DNA from 2 places in the Mariniluteicoccus endophyticus genome. Region 1 is predicted to be linked to the other one. Evidence: riboswitches for the same ligand, from Rfam matches in the RefSeq annotation. Region 1 holds a riboswitch; the other holds the start of a gene.
The links. A riboswitch is a leader RNA that binds a small molecule or an ion and turns the genes downstream of it on or off. The one in region 1 is predicted to bind cobalamin.
Positions count from the first base shown of each region.

Region 2: linked by a shared signal. The riboswitch ahead of ACYVGD_RS02325 (SCO2322 family protein) and the one ahead of ACYVGD_RS02675 (putative cobaltochelatase) in region 1 are both predicted to bind cobalamin.

Region 1 is NZ_BAAGXC010000009.1:32,702-37,107, reverse strand. It holds gene cobM (precorrin-4 C(11)-methyltransferase) at 26-802, opposite strand; gene cbiT (precorrin-6Y C5,15-methyltransferase (decarboxylating) subunit CbiT) at 799-2,010, opposite strand; adenosylcobalamin (AdoCbl) riboswitch at 2,089-2,175, shown strand; gene ACYVGD_RS02675 (putative cobaltochelatase) at 2,218-4,326, shown strand; gene ACYVGD_RS02670 (cobyrinate a,c-diamide synthase) at 4,326-4,406, shown strand, end outside.
Region 2 is NZ_BAAGXC010000006.1:45,968-50,373, reverse strand. It holds partial or broken gene ACYVGD_RS02340 (IS3 family transposase) at 1-1,244, opposite strand, end outside; AL1L pseudoknot at 829-960, opposite strand; partial or broken gene ACYVGD_RS02335 (IS256 family transposase) at 1,296-1,940, shown strand; gene ACYVGD_RS02330 (hypothetical protein) at 2,101-2,442, shown strand; cobalamin riboswitch at 2,678-2,824, shown strand; gene ACYVGD_RS02325 (SCO2322 family protein) at 2,902-3,618, shown strand; gene ACYVGD_RS02320 (energy-coupling factor transporter transmembrane component T) at 3,620-4,406, shown strand, end outside.

The DNA.
Region 1 (4,406 bases):
CCAACCCCGGAACAGCTGCGCGGTCTCAAGGGGCGGCTGCCCCGCTGGCCGAGCGCGGGGGTGCGGGCCTGCAGCGCTTGCCGTACAGATGGGACTCGACGAAGTCCTCGGCGCGCAGCGCCTCACCGACCATGATCACCGCAGCCTGGCGCAGGCCGGCGTCCTCGACCTGGGCACCGATGTCGGCGAGCGTGCCGCGCAAGATCTGCTGCGTCGGCTGCGAGGCGTTGGCGACGACGACCACCGGGCAGGCCTCGCCGTAGAACTGCACAAGCCGCTCGGCGAGCTCGCGCGTACGCCGGATCGCTAGGTGCAGCACCAGCGTCGCCCGCGTCGCCGCGAAGTTCTCCAGCGCCTCGGTGTCGGGCATCTTCGTCGACGCGGCCTGGGCGCGTGTCAGCACGATCGATTGGGCCACCTCGGGCACGGTCAACTCGCGCCCGACCAGGGCCGCGGCGGCGGCGTACGCTGGCACGCCCGGTGTGACGTCCCACGGGACACCGGCCCGATCGAGGCGGCGGGACTGCTCGGCGACGGCGGAATAGATCGACGGGTCGCCCGAGCACAGGCGGGCGACATCCTTGCCCTGGGCATGGGCACGGACGAGGACCTCGGTGATCTGGTCGAGGTCGAGCTTCTGGGAGTCGACGAGCTCGACGCCCTCGGGGCAGTGCGAGAGGACCTCGTCGTCGAGATAGGTGCCGGCGTAGACGCACACCTGCGACTCGCTGATGAGCCTGGCCGCACGCACCGTGATGAGGTCGGCCGCGCCGGGCCCGGCGCCGATGAAGTGGACGGTCACTGCGACTCCTGTGAGGTGATGGGCTTGTGGGCGACCCACTGGTGGACGGGACGGGCGCTCGCCCACCCGGTGTAGCGGCCGATGGGCTCGGCCTCGCGGACCGCGATCTCGAACATGTCGCCGCCGAGGTCGCTGCGGGCGGCGAGGAGCAGGGCCTGGGTCTCGAGGGTCACCGCGTGGACGACGATCCGGCCGCCGGGGCGAAGCGCCGCCCAGGTGGCGTCGATGAGGTCACGCGTCACGCCCCCGCCGATGAACACGGCATCTGGGGTGGCCAGCCCGCCGACGACCTCGGCGGACTCACCCTCGACGACCTCCACGCCGACCGCGCCGAGGCGGGCGGCGTTGTCGTGGGCGAGCGCGGCGCGCTGCGGGTCGCGCTCGACGGCGAGCGCCCGGCACGTCGGGTGGGAGCGGGCCCACTCGATCGCGACGGATCCCGACCCGGTGCCGAGATCCCACAACAGCTCGCCGGGCTGCGGGGCGAGCATCGCCAGCGCGGTCGCGCGTACGTGCCGCTTGGTGAGCTGGCCGCGGGTCGTGCTGTAGGCGTCGTCGGGCAGGCCCGGCGTACGCGATCCCACCGGCGCGGGACGGCCCGCGACCTCGACGCAGACCAGGTTGAGCCGCGGGGCGGCGAGCGCGAATTCGTCGGCGCGACAGGTCGCGCGGCTCTCGGTGTTGGCGCCCAGGTCGCCGAGCAGGGTCAGGGTCGACCCACCGAAGCCGGCGACGGTCAGGATCGCGGCGACCTCCGACGGCGACTCCGCGTCGCCCGACAGCACGATGAGGCGTACGCCGGGGGCCATCTCGCGGCGCAGCGGCGTGAGGTCGCGGCCACGGAGGCGGACGACGGTGCAGCTGTCGGACGGCCAGCCCATGCGGGCCCGGGCCAGCGCCACCGACGACACAGCCGGGTGGACGCGTACACCCTCGGGGCCAAGCAGGTCGACGAGCGTGCCGCCGGCACCGGCGACGAACGGGTCGCCCGAGGCGAGCGCTACGACGCGACGACCGGCGAGCTCGGCCAGCAGCGCCGGCAGCCCGGTGCGCATCGGCGACGGCCAGGGGCGTACGTCGACGTGGGCGGGCAGACCCTCGGCGAGGCGTTCGGCGGCGATGACGACCTCCGCCGAGTCGACCAGGGCGCGGGTGGGGGCAGGGAGCCCTGACAGCCCGTCGGCCCCCACTCCCACGACATCGATCACGCGGCAGACGATAGCCGTTCGTGCCCGCGGCTCGCTCGTGGTCGACAGCCTGCCCACCACGGTGGGATGATCGCGGACGAGGACGGGGAGGAATCCGGTGCGAATCCGGAGCGGTCCCGCCACTGTGAAGGGCGTCAGCCCGAAGCCAGGTCGTCTCCTGCCCTCACCGACCGACTACCTCGGGCGCGGACCCGTGAGGAGGACACTGTGAGCACTGCCGAGACGCCGACCAAGACCGTCGGTTTCCCGTTCGCCGCCGTCGTCGGATCCGACGACATGGCCCTGGCCCTGGTCCTGACCACGGTCTCCCCCGAGGTGGGCGGCGTGCTCGTCCGCGGCGAGAAGGGCACCGCGAAGTCGACCATGGTCCGCGCGCTGGCCGAGCTGCTGCCCGAGCAGCGCGTCGTGGCCGGGTGCCGGTTCGGCTGCGACCCGACGCGACCCGACCCGAGCTGCCCGGACGGACCCCACCCCTCCGACGGCAGGACGGCGACGCGTGCCGCGCGCCTGGTCGAGCTGCCCGTCGGCGCCACGGAGGACCGCGTCATCGGCTCGCTCGACCTCGAGAAGGCGCTGGGCTCCGGCCAGACGGCGTTCGATCCGGGACTGCTGGCGGGTGCGAACCGCGGCATCCTCTACGTCGACGAGGTGAACCTCCTCCACGACCACCTGGTCGACCTGCTCCTCGACGCGGCCGCGATGGGGCGCGCGACCGTCGAGCGTGACGGTGTCTCGGTCTCCCACGCCGCCCGCATGGTGCTGGTCGGCACCATGAACCCCGAGGAGGGCGAGCTGCGCCCGCAGCTGCTTGACCGATTCGGCCTGACCGTCGAGGTCGCCGCGCCGCGCGACCCCGGGCTGCGTGCCGAAGTGGTACGCCGCCGGCTCGCCTTCGACGCCGATCCGGCGGGCTTCGCGGCACGCTTCGCCGCCGAGCAGGAGGACCTGCGTACGCGGATCGTCGCCGCGCAGGAGACGCTGGCTTCGGTACGCTTGTCCGCCGCCGCGCTGACCAAGATCGCCGAGGTGTGCGCGGCGTTCGACGTGGACGGAATGCGCGCCGACATCGTCACCGCCCGCGCCGCCGTGGCCCACGCCGCCTGGCACGGCCGCACCGACGTGACGCGCGAGGACATCCGCGCGGCGGCCCGCCTGTCGCTGCCGCACCGCCGTCGCCGCAACCCGTTCGACGCCCCGGGCCTCGACGAGGACCTGCTCGACCAGATTCTCGGGGACGACGAGCCCGAGCCCGATCCGCCCGCCCCCGACGACGACCGCTCTCCCAGCGAGGGCCAGCGCGACGAGGAGCCGAGCGACACCGAACCTTCCCGCTCTCCGAGCGAGCGCCGGCGCGACGAGGAGCCGAGGGACACCGAACCTTCCCGCTCTCCGAGCCAGCGCCAGCGCGACGAGGAGCCGAGCTCATGGCAAGACGCGGAGCGCAGTCAAGACGCGGAGCCGCAGCCGCAGGGCGACGACCAACCCATCATCGCCCCGGCGGGCGTCGCCCGGGCCGACCAGCCGTTCCGCACGCGCCTGTTCACCGCCCGCGGCGTGGGCGAGGGCGAGGCGGGCCGCCGCAGCCGGGCGATCACCTCGCGCGGGCGCCGCATCGGCTCCACCGACGCCCCGGGCTCGGGCCCGGTGCACCTGCCGGCGACGATCCGGGCGGCGGCCCCACAGCAGTACGCGCGCGGCCGCTCGTCCCACCTGCTGTTCCGGCGCTCCGACCTGCGCCGGGCGATCACGGAGGGGCGCGAGTCGAACCTCGTGCTGTTCTGCGTGGACGCGTCGGGCTCGATGGCGGCCCGCGCCCGCATGGAGGCGGTGAAGACGGCCACGTTGAGCCTGCTGCTGGACGCTTATCAGCGCCGCGACAAGATCGGCCTGGTGACGTTCCGCGGCCACGAGGCGACGCTGGCGCTGCCGCCGACGTCGTCGGTCGACGCGGCGGCGCGCCGGCTGGAGGAGCTGCCGCACGGTGGGCGTACGCCGCTGGCCGAAGGCCTGTGGACCGCCGCCGAGACGCTGCGCCTGGAGCGCATCCGTGACCCGCGCCGCCGCGCGCTGCTCGTCGTGATCACCGACGGGCGGGCCACCTCGGGCCCGGACGCCGTCAGGCGCGCCCAGCAGGTCGCCGACCACCTGCGTGAGACGGACGTGGACTGCCTGGTGATCGACTGCGAGACCGGCCGCTTCCGCATGGGTCTGGCGCGGCAGCTCGCCACCCATCTCGCCGCCGAGCACGTCGCGCTCGACGAGGTCGCCGCCGATCGCCTGGTCGACGCCGTGCGGACGCACCGCGAGGCCGCTTGATGGCCTCCCACGACGAGGTGCACCTCCCCCGGCTCGTCGTCGCCGCACCCGCGTCGGGCCACGGCAAGACGACCATCGCG
Region 2 (4,406 bases), on a different contig from region 1:
TTGCCGGGGCACGGTTGAGTGCAGCGTAGTAGGTGGTTTCGTGCTCGGCGGGCGGGGTGTCGTTGCAGTGGCCGTGCAGGCGTCGGTGGTTGTACCAGTCGACCCAAGACCAAGGTCGCGGCCTCGACGGCCTCGATCCCGCTCCAAGGGCCCTCTCGCCAGATGTGCTCCTTCTTGTAGAGCCGGTTCACCGCTTCGGCGGCGGCGTTGTCGTAGGAGTCGCCGATAGACCCGACCGAGGCCTCGATCCCGGCCTGCGCGAGCCGTTCGGTAGAGGAAATGGCGACGTACTGGACGCCGTGGTCGCTGTGGTGCACCAGCCCCTCGAGGGTGTCCTCACCTTCCTGACGGCGTGACCAGATGGCCTGCTCCAGGGCGTCCAACGCGAGGTCGGTGCGCAGGTGGTTCGCGACTCGCCAGCCCACGATGCGTCGCGAGTACAGGTCGGTGACGAACGCGACGTACACGAACCCCGACCAGGTCGACACGTAGGTTATGTCGGCGACCCAGCGGCGGTTGCGGGGCGGGCGCGGTGAAGTCTCGCTCGAGCCGGTCCGCGGGGAACTCGACGGCCTTGGTGGGGCGGCGCGTGGTCGTGGGGTGTCGCTTGTTCGGCACGCCGGCCAACCCCAGCGCTCCCATGCGTCGCTCCACGGTGCAGCGGGCGACGTGCTCGCCGGGATACTCGCGCGCCAAGGCCTTCCACATCTTCCGGACGCCGTACACCCCGCGGTTCGCAGCGTGCACCGTGGTGATCCGTTCGTCCCAGACCGCGTCCGTGCGCGAACGCGCCGATGGCGGGCGGGACTTGCGGGCGTAGTAGGAGCTGGGGGCGATCTGGTGGCCGGCCTCGGCCAGCGTGGAGCAGATCGGCTCGACCCCGTGCTCATCACGGTGCTCGTCGATGAACGCGTCGACGTCACTCAGCGGCGGTCGAGCTCCGCCTGGGCGAAATACGCACTCGCCTGGCGCAGAATGAGATTCGCGCGCCTGAGCTCGCGGTTCTCCTTCTCGAGCTCAGCGATCCGAGCGGCGTCAGCGCTCGTGGTCCCAGGCAGCTCCCCGTCGTCGACCCGGGCCGCCTTGACCCAGTTCGGCAAGGTAGCGCCGTTGATCGCCAGCTGCTCACCCACGGCCAGACAGGCCTTGTTCTGCGACAACCTCGGCTCAGCAGCGAGACGATCACGCACCAGGCGGATCGCTCGCTCACGCAACTCCTCGGGGTACTTCTTCGGTGCGGGCATATCTGCATCCTCTCGGCAGATCAGACCCTCCACCACACCCGGGGCGACTCAGAGGGCTACCGCGACGTGTTGGGAATGTGGGTCGGCCCTTCGGGTGGGGAGGGTGCGAAGCAGTGGATGAACATGCTGACAGACCTGAAGAATCGTGGGATTCTCGACGTGTGCATCGTGTGTTGCGACGGGCTGAAGGGGTTGCCGCCGGCGATCACCGCGATCTGGCCGGCCGCGACGGTCCAGACGTGTGTGGTGCATCTGATGAGGTCGAGTCTGCGGTATGCGTCGAAGGCGGACTGGCCCAAGATCACCGCGGCGTTGAAACGGGTGTATGTCGCGCCGAGCGTGGACGCCGCCGAGGACGAGTTCGAGTGGTTCGCCGAGGCCTGGCAGGGCAAATATCCGGCGATGGTGCAGATGTGGCGCAGGTCGTGGGAGGAGTTCATCCCGTTCCTGGACTTCCCGCCCGAGATCCGCAAGATCATCTACACCACCAACGGGATCGAGTCGCTGAATGCTCGGTTCCGGGCCGCGACCCGGCGCCGGGGACACTTCCCCGACGAGCAGTCCGCGTTGAAGGTCCTCTACCCCGCCATCCGGCACAAAGAACCGAACCGGCCCAACCCCACCGGCCAGATCGCCGGCTGGAAGAACATCCTGAACGTACTAGCCCTGACCTACGGCGACCGCCTGGGTCTCAACCAACCAACACCACTTACACAAAGAATCAGACAGACCCCCCTGGCCCGGATCTTCCGAGTGCGGGCCGGTTCGAAGTCAACCGAGTTGTTGGTGGTCAGGACGTTGTCATACGCGGGGCCGTAGTTGATGGGATCCCGCGCATCGGAACGGCGTTCACGCCATGACCGCCCTGTCTGTTCGGCTCGTCGGTCTGATTAGGCTCGTCGCAGAGAATCTCTCGGCGTCAGATCGCGAAGCCCTCGTCGCCCAGGCCGACGCAGCTACCGTCATCGCGGAAATCAGTGGCCGTTCGGTTGATGTCGACGTTTCACATGACCTCCCCGCCATATCGCTGCCGAATGGTCCGGTTCATCCCGTCCCCGCCGTCGTTGTTGATGGCAAGCTCTGCGGCGAGCTGATCGTCTGGGTCCGCGGTGGACGTCTCATTGGGGTTGAACAACCGTGGTTCGGCGATGAACCGCCGACCGAGTGGCCAGAGGTGGCTTCTCTTGACTTTGCCTGAGACGTCCCGGGGCGACTCAGAGACCGTCCGATACGATCCGCCTGCCCACTGGAAATGGTTCTACGACTTCTACCACCGGTCCCACCTCCCCCTCCGGTAGATCGGGTCTGATGCTCCTATCTGGTGTCAAGCTGCTGTGAGCCATTCTCGGTAGCGGTGGGCGAGGTCGTCGCTGCGTCTCTTGCCGAGTTCGATCTCTCGGAGATTCGTGCGAGACCGACCGTCCGATCACGCACTGTGCCGATGAGGCGCGGGTGTAGGCTGCCCGTCGCACAACTTGAAGGACGTGCGGATCAGGGAAGCCGGTGCGATTCCGGCGCTGACCCGCAACCGTGAGGCCCTCGGGCCGAGCCGGAGCACTGCCCCGCGCGTCGACTGATTCACCGAACCCGTCGTGGACTGCGGGGAAGGGCCGGTACGCCGGGTCTTCGCGTGGTCTCCGACCACCGAGGAGCCCACATGTACGCCCTTCGTCGCCTCGCCGCCGCACTGCTGGTGGCCATCGGCGCCCTGTCCCTGATCGCGCCGCCCGCCCACGCGGAGGACGGCTACCGCTACTGGTCGTTCTGGCAGGCCACCGGCACGACGTGGGACTACGCGCAGAAGGGCGCCGACGGCATCGTCCCCGACGACGGTCAGGTCCTCGGCTGGCGCTTCGCCTCGGCGGGCATGAACGACCGGCGCACGCCGCGCGCGGCCGGTGACTTCGCCCAGATCTGCGCCGCCGCCCCGGCCGAGGACGGCAAGAAGCGCGTCGCCGTCGTCATCGACCAGGGCACGCCCGCCGACGCGCCGATCGCCGCCACCGACAAGCCCGACGGCAAGGTCAACGGCACGTGCGTCGTCGCCGCCCCCGAGGCCACCGCCGCCGACGTGCTCGCCCAGGTCGCCGACGTCCGCAAGGAGAAGGGCAAGACCTGCGGCATCGGCGGCTACCCGGCCACCGCCTGCACCGACGCCGTACGCATCGACGCGCCCGCCAAGGACGAGACCCTGCCGCTGACCGTGACCGCGCCGAAGGGCTCGTCGAAGGCCACCGCGGCCCCGGCCCCCGCGCCCGACACCGCCGAGAAGGCCACGCCGGTCCTGCCGTGGGTGCTGGCCGCCGCCGTGCTGCTCGTGCTCGCCGCCGGCACCTGGTGGATGCGCAGGCGCCGCACCGACGAGAACGCCTGACGTGCAGGCCGTCCACTCACCGCGCAACCCCCGGGCCCTCCACCCGGGGGCGTGGTGGCTGTGGGCGGCCGGGCTCGCCGTCGCGGCGAGCCGCACCCTCAACCCGGTGCTGCTGGTCCTCGTCGCCGCCGTCGCCGGGTTCGTCGTCGAGGCCCGGCGCACCGACGCGCCGTGGGCCCGCGCGTACACCGTCTTCCTGAAGGTCGCGCTCGTCGTGATCGCGCTGCGCGTACTCCTGCAGGCCGTGCTGTCGACCTACTCCCAGGGCTCCCACGTGCTCGTCGTCCTGCCGCAGCTGCCGCTGCCCGAGGGCGTACGCGGCGTCAAGGTCGGCGGAGTCGTCACCTGGGAGGCCGTCCTGTCGGCGCTGTACGAGGGCGGCCAGCTCGGCATCATGCTCGCCTGCCTCGGCGCCGCCAACGCGCTCGCCTCCCCGCTGCGGCTGCTGCGGTCGCTGCCCGGCGCGCTGTACGAGGCGCAGGTCGCCTGCGTCGTCGCGCTCACGTTCGCGCCGCAGATGGTCGCCGACGCCCGCCGCGTCCACGCCGCCCGCCGCCTGCGCGGCCAGCGCGTACGCCTCGCCACGGTCTTCGGCACCACGATGATGCCCGTCCTGGAGTCGGCGCTCGACCGGGCCGTCGCGCTGGCCGCCGCCATGGAGTCCAAGGGCTTCGGGCGTACGCGCCACCTCGGCCGCGCCGCCCGCGTCACCACCACGCTGGTCTCGCTCGGCGGCATCATCGGGCTGCTCGTCGGCGCGTACGGGATGGTGTCGGCGGCCATGGCGC